3 regions of the Paenibacillus sp. FSL R10-2788 genome follow, and region 2 is predicted to be linked to each of the others. Evidence: predicted binding sites of a transcription regulator. Region 2 holds the regulator's gene; each other region holds the start of a gene.

Region 1 (3,288 bases), 1.0 Mb from region 2:
GCGTAGTTGCGCATCAGCTTCAACGCGGAATGATCCTCTGCCCGAGAAGCGTAAAATGTCAGAAATGAGCCGCTAATGAACAAAACGGACACAATTGCCAGTCCAACGATACTCCACGATAACGGATTGGTGAACAGCGTCCAGTAATCCAGAGAAACCGTCTCCCCCTGCTTCACGATAAAGCTGCCTTCAGACAAAGTTAGCGCCACTGACAACGATGCTGGAATAAGCAAACCTGTAGCTCCGTACAAAAAAAGATATACTATGTTTTTCTTGGAACCGTAATTTTCAAAAGCATAGAATGAACCGCGAATCGCAAGAAGAATCAATGCAATGCTTCCCGGAACAAGTAGCGCGGAGCCATAATAATAGGCTGTGTCCGGAAAAAAACCGACGATGCCAATGTAGAAAAAGATAAAAAATACATTTGTAATTTCCCAAACGGGTGATAAATAACGCGAAATCAGACGATTAATGAGATGATCCTGCTTCGTTAAACGGGCATAAAAGGCGAAGAAGCCCGCTCCGAAATCAATGGAAGCTATAATTAAATAGCCGTACAAAAACAGCCAGAGCACCGAGATGCCAATCAATTCGTAACTCATCATTCAGTGCCCCCCTTTTCGGTAGAATGATTAGGATGATCCTTCATCCATTTCTCCATCTCAGCTTCTGCCGGATTATTGTTGAACAAGCGTCTTAGCACGATTACACACATACTGCCGAGTACGATGTACAAGAGCAATAAGGCGAAGAATATAATTCTTACATTCGGTGAAGACGTGGCAGCCTCCTCAACACGCATATATCCACGGATAATCCACGGCTGTCTCCCGACTTCTGCATAAAACCAACCCAGCTCAACAGCCAGAAAAGCGAGGGGGGCGCTCAGTGCGATGATGCGAAGCATCCACTTGTTAAGCTCATTACGCTTTTTCCAGAACACAAACAGAAAATATAGGAACGAAATCGCGAGCAGAGTAAATCCGATTCCGACCATTAAATCAAACAGATAATGAACGAGAAGTGGTGGCCATTCTTCCTTGGGGAATTCCTCGAGCCCCGTCACCTCTGCATTAAAGTCTCCAAAGGCCAGGAAGCTGAGCAGCTTCGGAAGATGAAGAGCCCCTAGAACTTCATGCTCTGCATTCAGCCATCCCAATAGAACCAAATCCACCCTGCTACTCGTCTCAAAATGCCACTCTGCCGCTGCAAGCTTCTCTGGTTGATGCTCGGCCAAAAACTTGGCGGACACATCACCGGCTATCGTGTTCAGCAAACCGAATAGTAAAACGACCGCCATCATGAGATTTAAAGATTTTTTGTGGTATGCGGACACACCTTTTCTCAGCATCGCGAAGGCTGCAATCCCGGCTAACAAGGCAGCTCCTGTTAAATAGGCCGAGCTTAATACATGGAACACTTTGGAGAACGTCGCCGTATTCAGCATCGCTTGCACCGGGTTAATCGCTGTGAATTGGCCTGCTTCCATGACAAAGCCTTCAGGCTGGTTCATGAATCCGTTCACCGTCGTAATAAAAACGGCAGACATGCCTGCCCCGGCGACAATCGGTATCGTCAGCAGCCAATGGGTATATGGATTTTTGAACCGATCCCACGTATACAAATAAATGCCCAGGAAGATAGCCTCGAAAAAGAACGCGAACACCTCCATGAATAACGGAAGTGCAATGACATTCCCAGCCAGTTTCATAAAATTCGGCCATACCAGGGCCAGCTGTAGTGAAATCGCTGTACCGGTCACAACACCAACCGCCACAGAAATGACAAATCCTCGAGACCACCTCTTTGCCATAAGTGTATAATGGGGGTCTTTCTTCCGGATCCCGATGAACTCTGCTATAGCGATCATTAGCGGTATACCGACGCCAATCGTCGCAAAAATAACGTGGAACCCGAGAGTCAAGCCTGTCACTAGCCTGCTCCATAGCACCGTATCAATTGCCATTCTTTACTGCTCCCTTCAAAACTCTGTTCATTTTTCGTCTTAAGTTGATACTTATGATTAGGCCCGCTAACTGTAGGCTGCATTCAATATCAGGTTTAGCAAGGCTCAGCGACATCGTTTCCTGTTCGTTTTAGTATGACATTCCTCGTTCTTTGCTATGTAAAAAGAGAAATATTTCACAAAGCAAGAGTTGGCGAACCTGATTTACCTGTTACTGAGCAGTCAAATTAATAACGTGGCCTAATAATTAAAGTTATCTTATCTTAAATTTTAAGTATTTCAATCATCGACATCTCTTAATCCCTAAACGTTCAAGAAAGGGACAAATCTTTCTAACAACTCAGTGAATAACACAAAAAGCACCCGAAGGAGCTATTGATTGATTAGCGTATATGTGATGTCACAAGTTTCCTCCTACTTTGATGCTAACAAAAAAACGAAATTTTCCCATTTTAAGCCGTAATATACCCCCTTTTTGCAACAAAAAAACACTGACTTAAATCATCAGTGTTTTTGAATTCAAGCTAATTTCATCTTCGTCATGACAAATCTTGAACTGCCACCATCATTTAGTACGACCGTAGAAAAAAGAATACCCATCTGACTTCCCGAGTTTAGTCGTCTCCGTTCCGTCCACTAGCTTGACCGCTTTCAGCAACGATACAATTTGCGTATGCATTAGCTTTGCATCAAATTTGTCCATCTCTCTGTTGTCACTATCCACGAGCAGATAGTCGGGCATTGGAATGAATCCAATCACCGGTATCCCTGCTTCAAATAAGGGCTGACTCTCTCCAAACTCAAACTTGTTATGTCCACGCAATAATACAGTACGTGTGCTATCTGTCTTTTCAATAGCCTTCAGCCAAATGGCTGCCATCATTTCATTGCCTGCATACGTATATTCTGTACTTATTTGTCCAGTTGGACCATAATGACCCGTATCATCGTCCTTCCACTCCATGCTGCCTAAATGCTCAACCGTAATTCCAGCTACAGCTTTTAAATGACCATTCTTGCCATCCCACAGCTCTCGATGCCCCTCCATCCAGGTGGAAGTTGCCTGAGAGGACCCTTTGAACTCCGGTAATCTAAAATGTCCTGTCACAAAAGCGAAAATCATCGTACGTTCCGGCTGCTCCTGCTGTAAGTAACGAATCATAGACAGCATGCCCACAGCGCCATTCTCCTCCACTACATTTATCCCATCCGTATGGGTATTTACGATAATCGCTTCGTCTTTATTCTTACCGTCAATTTTCACATAAAAGGATTCTGTTGGGGCATCTTTTTGAATTTCCGCTTCTAAAATAACCGTA
Region 2 (3,288 bases):
ATCACTGCAGATGTATGCCGTCCCTGTGGATGTTAGCAGCCAGCTTAAAGAGTTGTTCTTCGATAAGAAAAAAAGCATCGTGCTTACCTCGGCGACGCTGTCTGTAGATAAATCTTTTCAGTTTATGATTGATAATCTCGGACTTAACGAAGCTGCGGAAGAGGGACGTCTAATGACCTCACTCCTTCCTTCTCCCTTTAAGTATCGCGAGCAGGCGCTTCTAGTTATACCGCGTGATTTTCCTAGTGTGAAGGGCAGTGTGGGCGATGCTCGATTTGTCGATACACTCGTACAGTCGTTAGCAGAAGCTGCCAAAACAACACGTGGGCGGATGCTGGTTCTGTTTACTTCTTATAAAATGCTGCGTCAGGTATATGATCCGCTTAAAGAGGCTTTGGCCTCACAAGAGATTACGGTGCTTGGTCAAGGCGTGGAAGGTGGCAGCCGGAGCAAGCTGATCCGCCGCTTTCAGGACAGTGCAGCATCCGTTCTGCTGGGGACGAGCAGCTTCTGGGAAGGTGTAGATATTCCAGGTGAAGCACTGACTTGCCTGGCCATCGTGAGACTTCCGTTTCAACCGCCGAATCACCCGTTGGCGGAAGCGAAGTCGGAGTTATTGCAGGCTCAGAAGAAGAATCCGTTCATGAAATTGTCTGTTCCTCAAGCGGTTATTCGCTTTAAGCAGGGATTCGGAAGACTGGTTCGCACGGCGCAGGATCGCGGAATAGTTATTGTTTATGATACAAGGGTTATTGAATCTCATTACGGGAAGTATTTCCTTTATTCATTGCCTGGTCCCAAAATGGAGCATATGCTGACTGATCAAATGGTCCCCCGCATAGCGGAATGGCTAGAGGATGGCGGCGCTTCTTAAAATGCTCGTCTTCAGTTTAGCTCCTCCTTATCCTTAAGGGCGGTAAGTTACAGTACCGCCCTTAATAAGGAGAGGTATACGTTTGAATATGGATTTTCACAAGAACATTACTATTTTTAGGAGGAAAAATATGAAATCGGATAAAATATCAGAAGCCGTTGTTCGCAGACTACCTGTGTATTTGCGTTTTTTGAATGATCTCCAGAATCGCGAAATATTAACAGTTTCCTCTCAGGAACTTGGACAAAAGCTTGATCTTAATCCCGCACAGATTCGTAAGGATTTAGCGTATTTTGGTGACTTCGGCAGAAAAGGTATCGGCTATGATGTAACGTATCTTATTGAGAAAATCCGTCATATCCTGAAGCTGGATCAACAGCTTAATGTAGCTTTAGTTGGAGCAGGTAATCTCGGACATGCCTTGTCTAATTACAATGCATATCTCAAAGATACTATGAAAATCACCGCTATATTTGATTCGTACGCTCCTAAGGTTGGACGTAAGATCAACTCCCTTACTGTGCAACCAATGGATGAACTAGGCAGCACGATTCGTGAGCAAGGTATTCGCATTGCCATTATTACCGTACCTGATTCAGAAGCTCAAAATGTAGCAGATATTCTCATTTCTTCTGGGATTGAAGCAATTTTGAACTTTGCCCCTGTGATTCTGAAGACACCACCGAATATCCGGGTGCATGCAGCTGATTTTACAACTGATCTGCAAAGTCTTGCGTATTACTTGCGGGATGGAAAGGAAGAAAGCGAACATGAACAACAATAAAACGATAATTAAGGGCGGGTATTTTCTGACTCCGGGAACGGATGAGCCGGTTCTGAGTGGATATATGACTATTGAAGATGATTTAATCACTTACATAGGAAAAGAAGAGCCTCAGATGGAAGCTGGAGTGCAAGTGGTTGATGGCAGCCGTCTGCTGTTCATGCCTGGACTTGTAAACACACATGGTCATGCGGCGATGTCTTTGCTGCGTGGATATGGAGATGATTTAGCGCTACAAGTGTGGCTTCAGGAGAAGATGTGGCCGATGGAGGAAAAGTTCACCGGTGATGATGTATACTGGGGAACCTCCTTATCTGTATTGGAAATGCTGAAGGGTGGAACTACGACCTTCCTCGATATGTATGATCATATGGACCGAGTAGCTGAGGTAGCTGAGTTATCAGGTATCCGTTCCGTATTGATGCGTGGTGTGATTGGGTTATGTCCAGAGGATGTACAGAATCACAAGCTTGCGGAAGCGATTTCTTTTGCCCGTAACTGGCATGGAAAGGCTGACGGTAGAATTACTACTATGATCTCGCCGCACGCCCCTTATACTTGCCCTCCGGACTTCCTGGTTAAGTTCGTGCAGGCAGCGCATGATCTGGATTTACCGATGCATACGCATATGTCCGAAACGAAACGTGAAGTGGAACAAAATGTGGCGGATTACGGGTTGCGTCCTGTAGCTCACTTAGAGAAGCTTGGAATGTTCACACGTCCCTCGATAGTTGCACATGGTGTTCATTTAAATGATGAAGAGATTGAGATCTTGGCTCGCCATAATGTGGGTGTCTCTCATAATCCGGGCAGTAATTTGAAGCTGGCTAGCGGAGTGGCTCGGGTTACTGATCTTCTAAAAGCTGGTGTGAAGGTGTCTCTTGGCACGGATGGCGCGGCAAGCAACAATAACTTGGATATGTTTGAAGAGATGCGGCTTGCAGCTCTCATTCATAAGGGTGTCAGCGGTGATCCAACGGCTGTTCCAGCTCCAGAAGCTCTACGTATGGCTACAGAATATGGCGCCCAGTCCATCTTTTTAAATAATGTAGGTAGACTTGCTGTTGGGATGAAAGCTGATTTCATTGCAATTGATATAGATCAGCCGCATTTGCTGCCACACACAGATCTGTTGTCTCATGCAGTTTACTCTGCTAGCGCTAAGGATGTTGAGCATGTGTGGGTGAATGGTAAACAGGTCATCAAGCATGGACAATGCTTAACCCTGGATGAGGAAGCTATCCGGCGTAAAGCGCAAGAAGCCTTCGAAGGTTTATTGAAGCGTTAAGTCTGGAGAATAACGAATAAATAATAGGCTGCGACTTTTTGCTTTTAGCAAAAGTTGCGGCCTTTTGTACATTTTAAGGCTGGGAAAGCTAGAAAATTATGAAATTTTGGATAAACACGCGGGTGTGTTATATAATCAAAAAAGATATATTACTAGAAAGGGAGCTGTACCTTGAAGAAAAGGAAAAAATGGATCCTCCTGGGGTCAGTTCTGATTCTGCTCCTGGGGTTTGGACTTATCCAGTTCTATGCCTATATTATGAAAGATCAATGGAACGAGCGGGATATCGCCAAGGATGTTGCCAAAACCAGAGCGGGTCTAACAGAGGTAACCAAAGCACAA
Region 3 (3,288 bases), 290 kb from region 2:
AACAAAGAAGAAGCTGCCAAACTTACTAGCGGCGCTATGAACGTTGATAAATGTGCGGTTAACCCAGCAATCGTTGGACAATCCGCAGTGAAAATTGCTGAAATGTGCGGCATTCAAGTTCCTGCCGGCACTAAGATTCTGGTAGCAGAACTTGAAGGTGTAGGCACTAAATATCCATTGTCCGCTGAAAAATTGAGTCCTGTGCTTGCTTGCTACAAAGTTAAAAACGCAGATCAAGGTATCGAACGCGCAGCACAAGTTGTTGAATTTGGTGGTATGGGCCATAGTTCGGCTATCCACTCCAACAACGAAGAAGTAATCATGAAGTTCTCCAACCGTCTGCAAACAGGACGTATTCTCGTTAACTCGCCTTCCACTCATGGTGCGATCGGCGATATCTATAACACTAACATCCCTTCGTTGACGCTGGGCTGCGGATCTTATGGTCGTAACTCCGTGTCGCAAAACGTTACAGCAATTAATTTGATCAACGTGAAAAGGGTGAATCGTCGTACCGTGAATATGCAATGGTTTAAAGTACCTGACAAGATCTATTTCGAAAAAGGCGCTACTCAGTACCTGACCAAAATGCCTGATATCACACGTGTCGCAATTATCACTGACCCAATGATGGTTAAGCTCGGATATGTTGAGAGAGTTGAACATTACCTGCGTCAACGCCAAACTCCTGTAGCGATCGAAGTGTTCTCGGAAGTTGAACCAGATCCATCGACAACTACAGTTGAAAAAGGTACAGCAATGATGAACAGATTCCAACCGGACTGCATCATCGCACTTGGTGGTGGTTCCCCAATGGATGCTGCAAAAGGAATGTGGTTATTCTATGAACATCCAGACGCAGACTTTAACGGTCTGAAACAAAAATTCATGGATATCCGTAAACGGGTTTACAAATTCCCTAAACTTGGAAATAAAGCTAAGTTTGTAGCGATTCCAACTACTTCGGGTACGGGTTCGGAAGTAACATCTTTCGCAGTTATTACCGATAAAACAACTGAACAACACACTAAATATCCATTGGCTGACTACGAGCTAACTCCAGACGTAGCTATCATTGATCCAGAGTTCGTATATAGCTTGCCAAAAACTGCTGTAGCTGATACAGGTATGGACGTATTGACACATGCCATCGAAGCTTATGTATCTGTTATGGCGAGTGACTACACTGATGGTCTGGCAATTAAAGCAATCCAATTGGTATTCCAATACCTTGAAAAATCGGCGCTTGAAGGCGACAGAGTTGCCCGTGAGAAAATGCATAACGCATCAACACTTGCTGGTATGGCCTTTGCTAATGCTTTCCTGGGTATTAACCACAGTTTGGCGCATAAATGGGGCGGTCAATATCACACTGCTCACGGTCGTACTAATGCGATCCTTATGCCACACGTTATTCGTTACAATGCTAAGAAACCTACGAAGTTCGCTTCGTTCCCTAAATATTCACACTTTGTAGCTGACGAGCGTTATGCAGAAATCGCCCGTATTCTGGGATTGCCAGCTCGCACAACTGAAGAAGGTGTAACTAGCCTGATCAATGCTATTCGCGATATGAACAAAAAACTGGGTATCGAAGAATCCTTCCAACAACTGGGCTTTGATCCTAAGGATTTTGAATCCCGTGTAGATTACTTGGCTGACCGTGCATTTGAAGATCAATGTACAACTGCCAATCCTAAGCTGCCACTGGTATCTGAACTTGCAGATGTATACCGTAATGCTTTCTACGGAAGATTTGATAATTAATATTTGGTTAAGTAGATAATAGGATGGTTGTGGACTAGATATAAGTGACAAATATCACCGGAAAGGTGATATTTGTCACAGTCTATTTATAGAAAATAAACTAAAATGTTTATATAAACAACGGTCCCATACATGGAACAATGATTGTGAATTTTCGAACAACCATATCTTTCTTGGGATCACGAGACACGGGATCAACCTTCAAGCCCGCGATCTCTACAAATATTATAAATATAGATGGAGGGATTTAGCATGTCGGTGATAGAAAAAGATGTACAAGAAGTGAAATCCGGTTGGAGAAGTTTTACAAAAGGTAAATGGTCCAGAAAAGTTGACGTTAACAACTTTATCGCAAGTAACATTAAGCCTTATGAAGGAAACGAAGAATTCCTCGTAGGACCTACTAGTAACACAACTGAACTATGGAAGATTATTTCCCAATTGAGCAAGGAAGAAAGAGAAAGAGGCGGCGTATGGGATGTTTCCCTAGATACTGTCTCCACAATCACTTCACATGCTCCAGGCTACATTGACAAAGACAAGGAACAAATTGTAGGCGTACAGACTGACGCTCCTTTCAAACGTTCCATCCAGCCATTTGGCGGGATCAAGATGATGGTTGATGCTACGAAAGCTTATGGCTTCGAGCTTCCACAAAACATCGTTGACATGTTTACGAACATTCGCAAAACGCATAACCAAGGCGTATTTGATGCATATACACCAGACATGAGAGCTGTGCGTAAATCCGGCGTAATTACAGGTCTTCCTGATGCTTACGGCCGCGGACGCATCATCGGCGACTACCGCCGCATTGCTCTGTACGGTATTGATTTCCTCATTAAAGACAAAAAACAACAACAAACTGAGCTTGAAGTTGATTCCATGACTGAAGATATTATTCGTTTGCGTGAAGAGCTGTCCGAGCAAATTCGTGCACTTGGCGAATTGAAAGAAATGGCAGCCGCTCATGGAATGGATATTTCCAGACCAGCGACCAACTTCAAAGAAGCTACTCAATGGGTATACTTCGGGTATCTTGCAGCAGTTAAAGAGCAAAATGGTGCAGCGATGTCCCTAGGCCGTGTGTCCTCTTTCTTGGACATCTATGCAGAACGCGATATTGCTGAAGGTACTTTGACTGAAGAACAAGTACAAGAAATCGTCGATCATTTCGTAATGAAACTGCGTATCGTGAAATTCTTGCGTACACCTGACTATAATGATCTGTTCTCCGGCGACCCAACATGGGTAACTGAATCCATCGGTGGTATGGCTGAAGACGGAACAACTCGTGTTACCAAGAACAGCTTCCGTTTCTTGAACACCCTGTACAACTTGGGTCCAGCTCCGGAACCAAACTTAACTGTACTATGGTCCGAAAAATTGCCTGAAGCCTTTAAAAAATATTGTGCTAAGGTTTCCATCGAAACTAGTGCAATTCAGTATGAAAATGACGATGTAATGCGTCCATACTGGGGTGAAGATTATGCGATTGCTTGCTGCGTATCTCCAATGCGC

What was found. Region 2 encodes Rex, which represses fermentation and respiration genes when NADH is low (regulators of the CRP and FNR family bind a similar motif). Its sites were predicted from a motif close to TTGTGAAATATTTCACAA; they were not measured.
Region 1: a site for Rex is predicted at 2,134-2,151, ahead of NSQ50_RS15805 (cytochrome ubiquinol oxidase subunit I). Genes of this name have one in related genera too.
Region 3: a site for Rex is predicted at 1,912-1,929, ahead of pflB (formate C-acetyltransferase). Genes of this name have one in related genera too.

Annotation. Positions count from the first base shown of each region.
Region 1 covers NZ_JBBOQA010000001.1:3,573,792-3,577,079, reverse strand. The annotation lists gene NSQ50_RS15810 (cytochrome d ubiquinol oxidase subunit II) at 1-608, opposite strand, end outside; gene NSQ50_RS15805 (cytochrome ubiquinol oxidase subunit I) at 605-1,969, opposite strand; gene NSQ50_RS15800 (hypothetical protein) at 2,535-3,288, opposite strand, start outside.
Region 2 covers NZ_JBBOQA010000001.1:4,583,665-4,586,952, reverse strand. The annotation lists gene dinG (ATP-dependent DNA helicase DinG) at 1-874, shown strand, start outside; gene NSQ50_RS20370 (redox-sensing transcriptional repressor Rex) at 1,005-1,658, shown strand; gene NSQ50_RS20365 (amidohydrolase) at 1,645-2,946, shown strand; gene NSQ50_RS20360 (cell wall elongation regulator TseB-like domain-containing protein) at 3,118-3,288, shown strand, end outside.
Region 3 covers NZ_JBBOQA010000001.1:4,874,484-4,877,771, reverse strand. The annotation lists gene adhE (bifunctional acetaldehyde-CoA/alcohol dehydrogenase) at 1-1,767, shown strand, start outside; gene pflB (formate C-acetyltransferase) at 2,020-3,288, shown strand, end outside.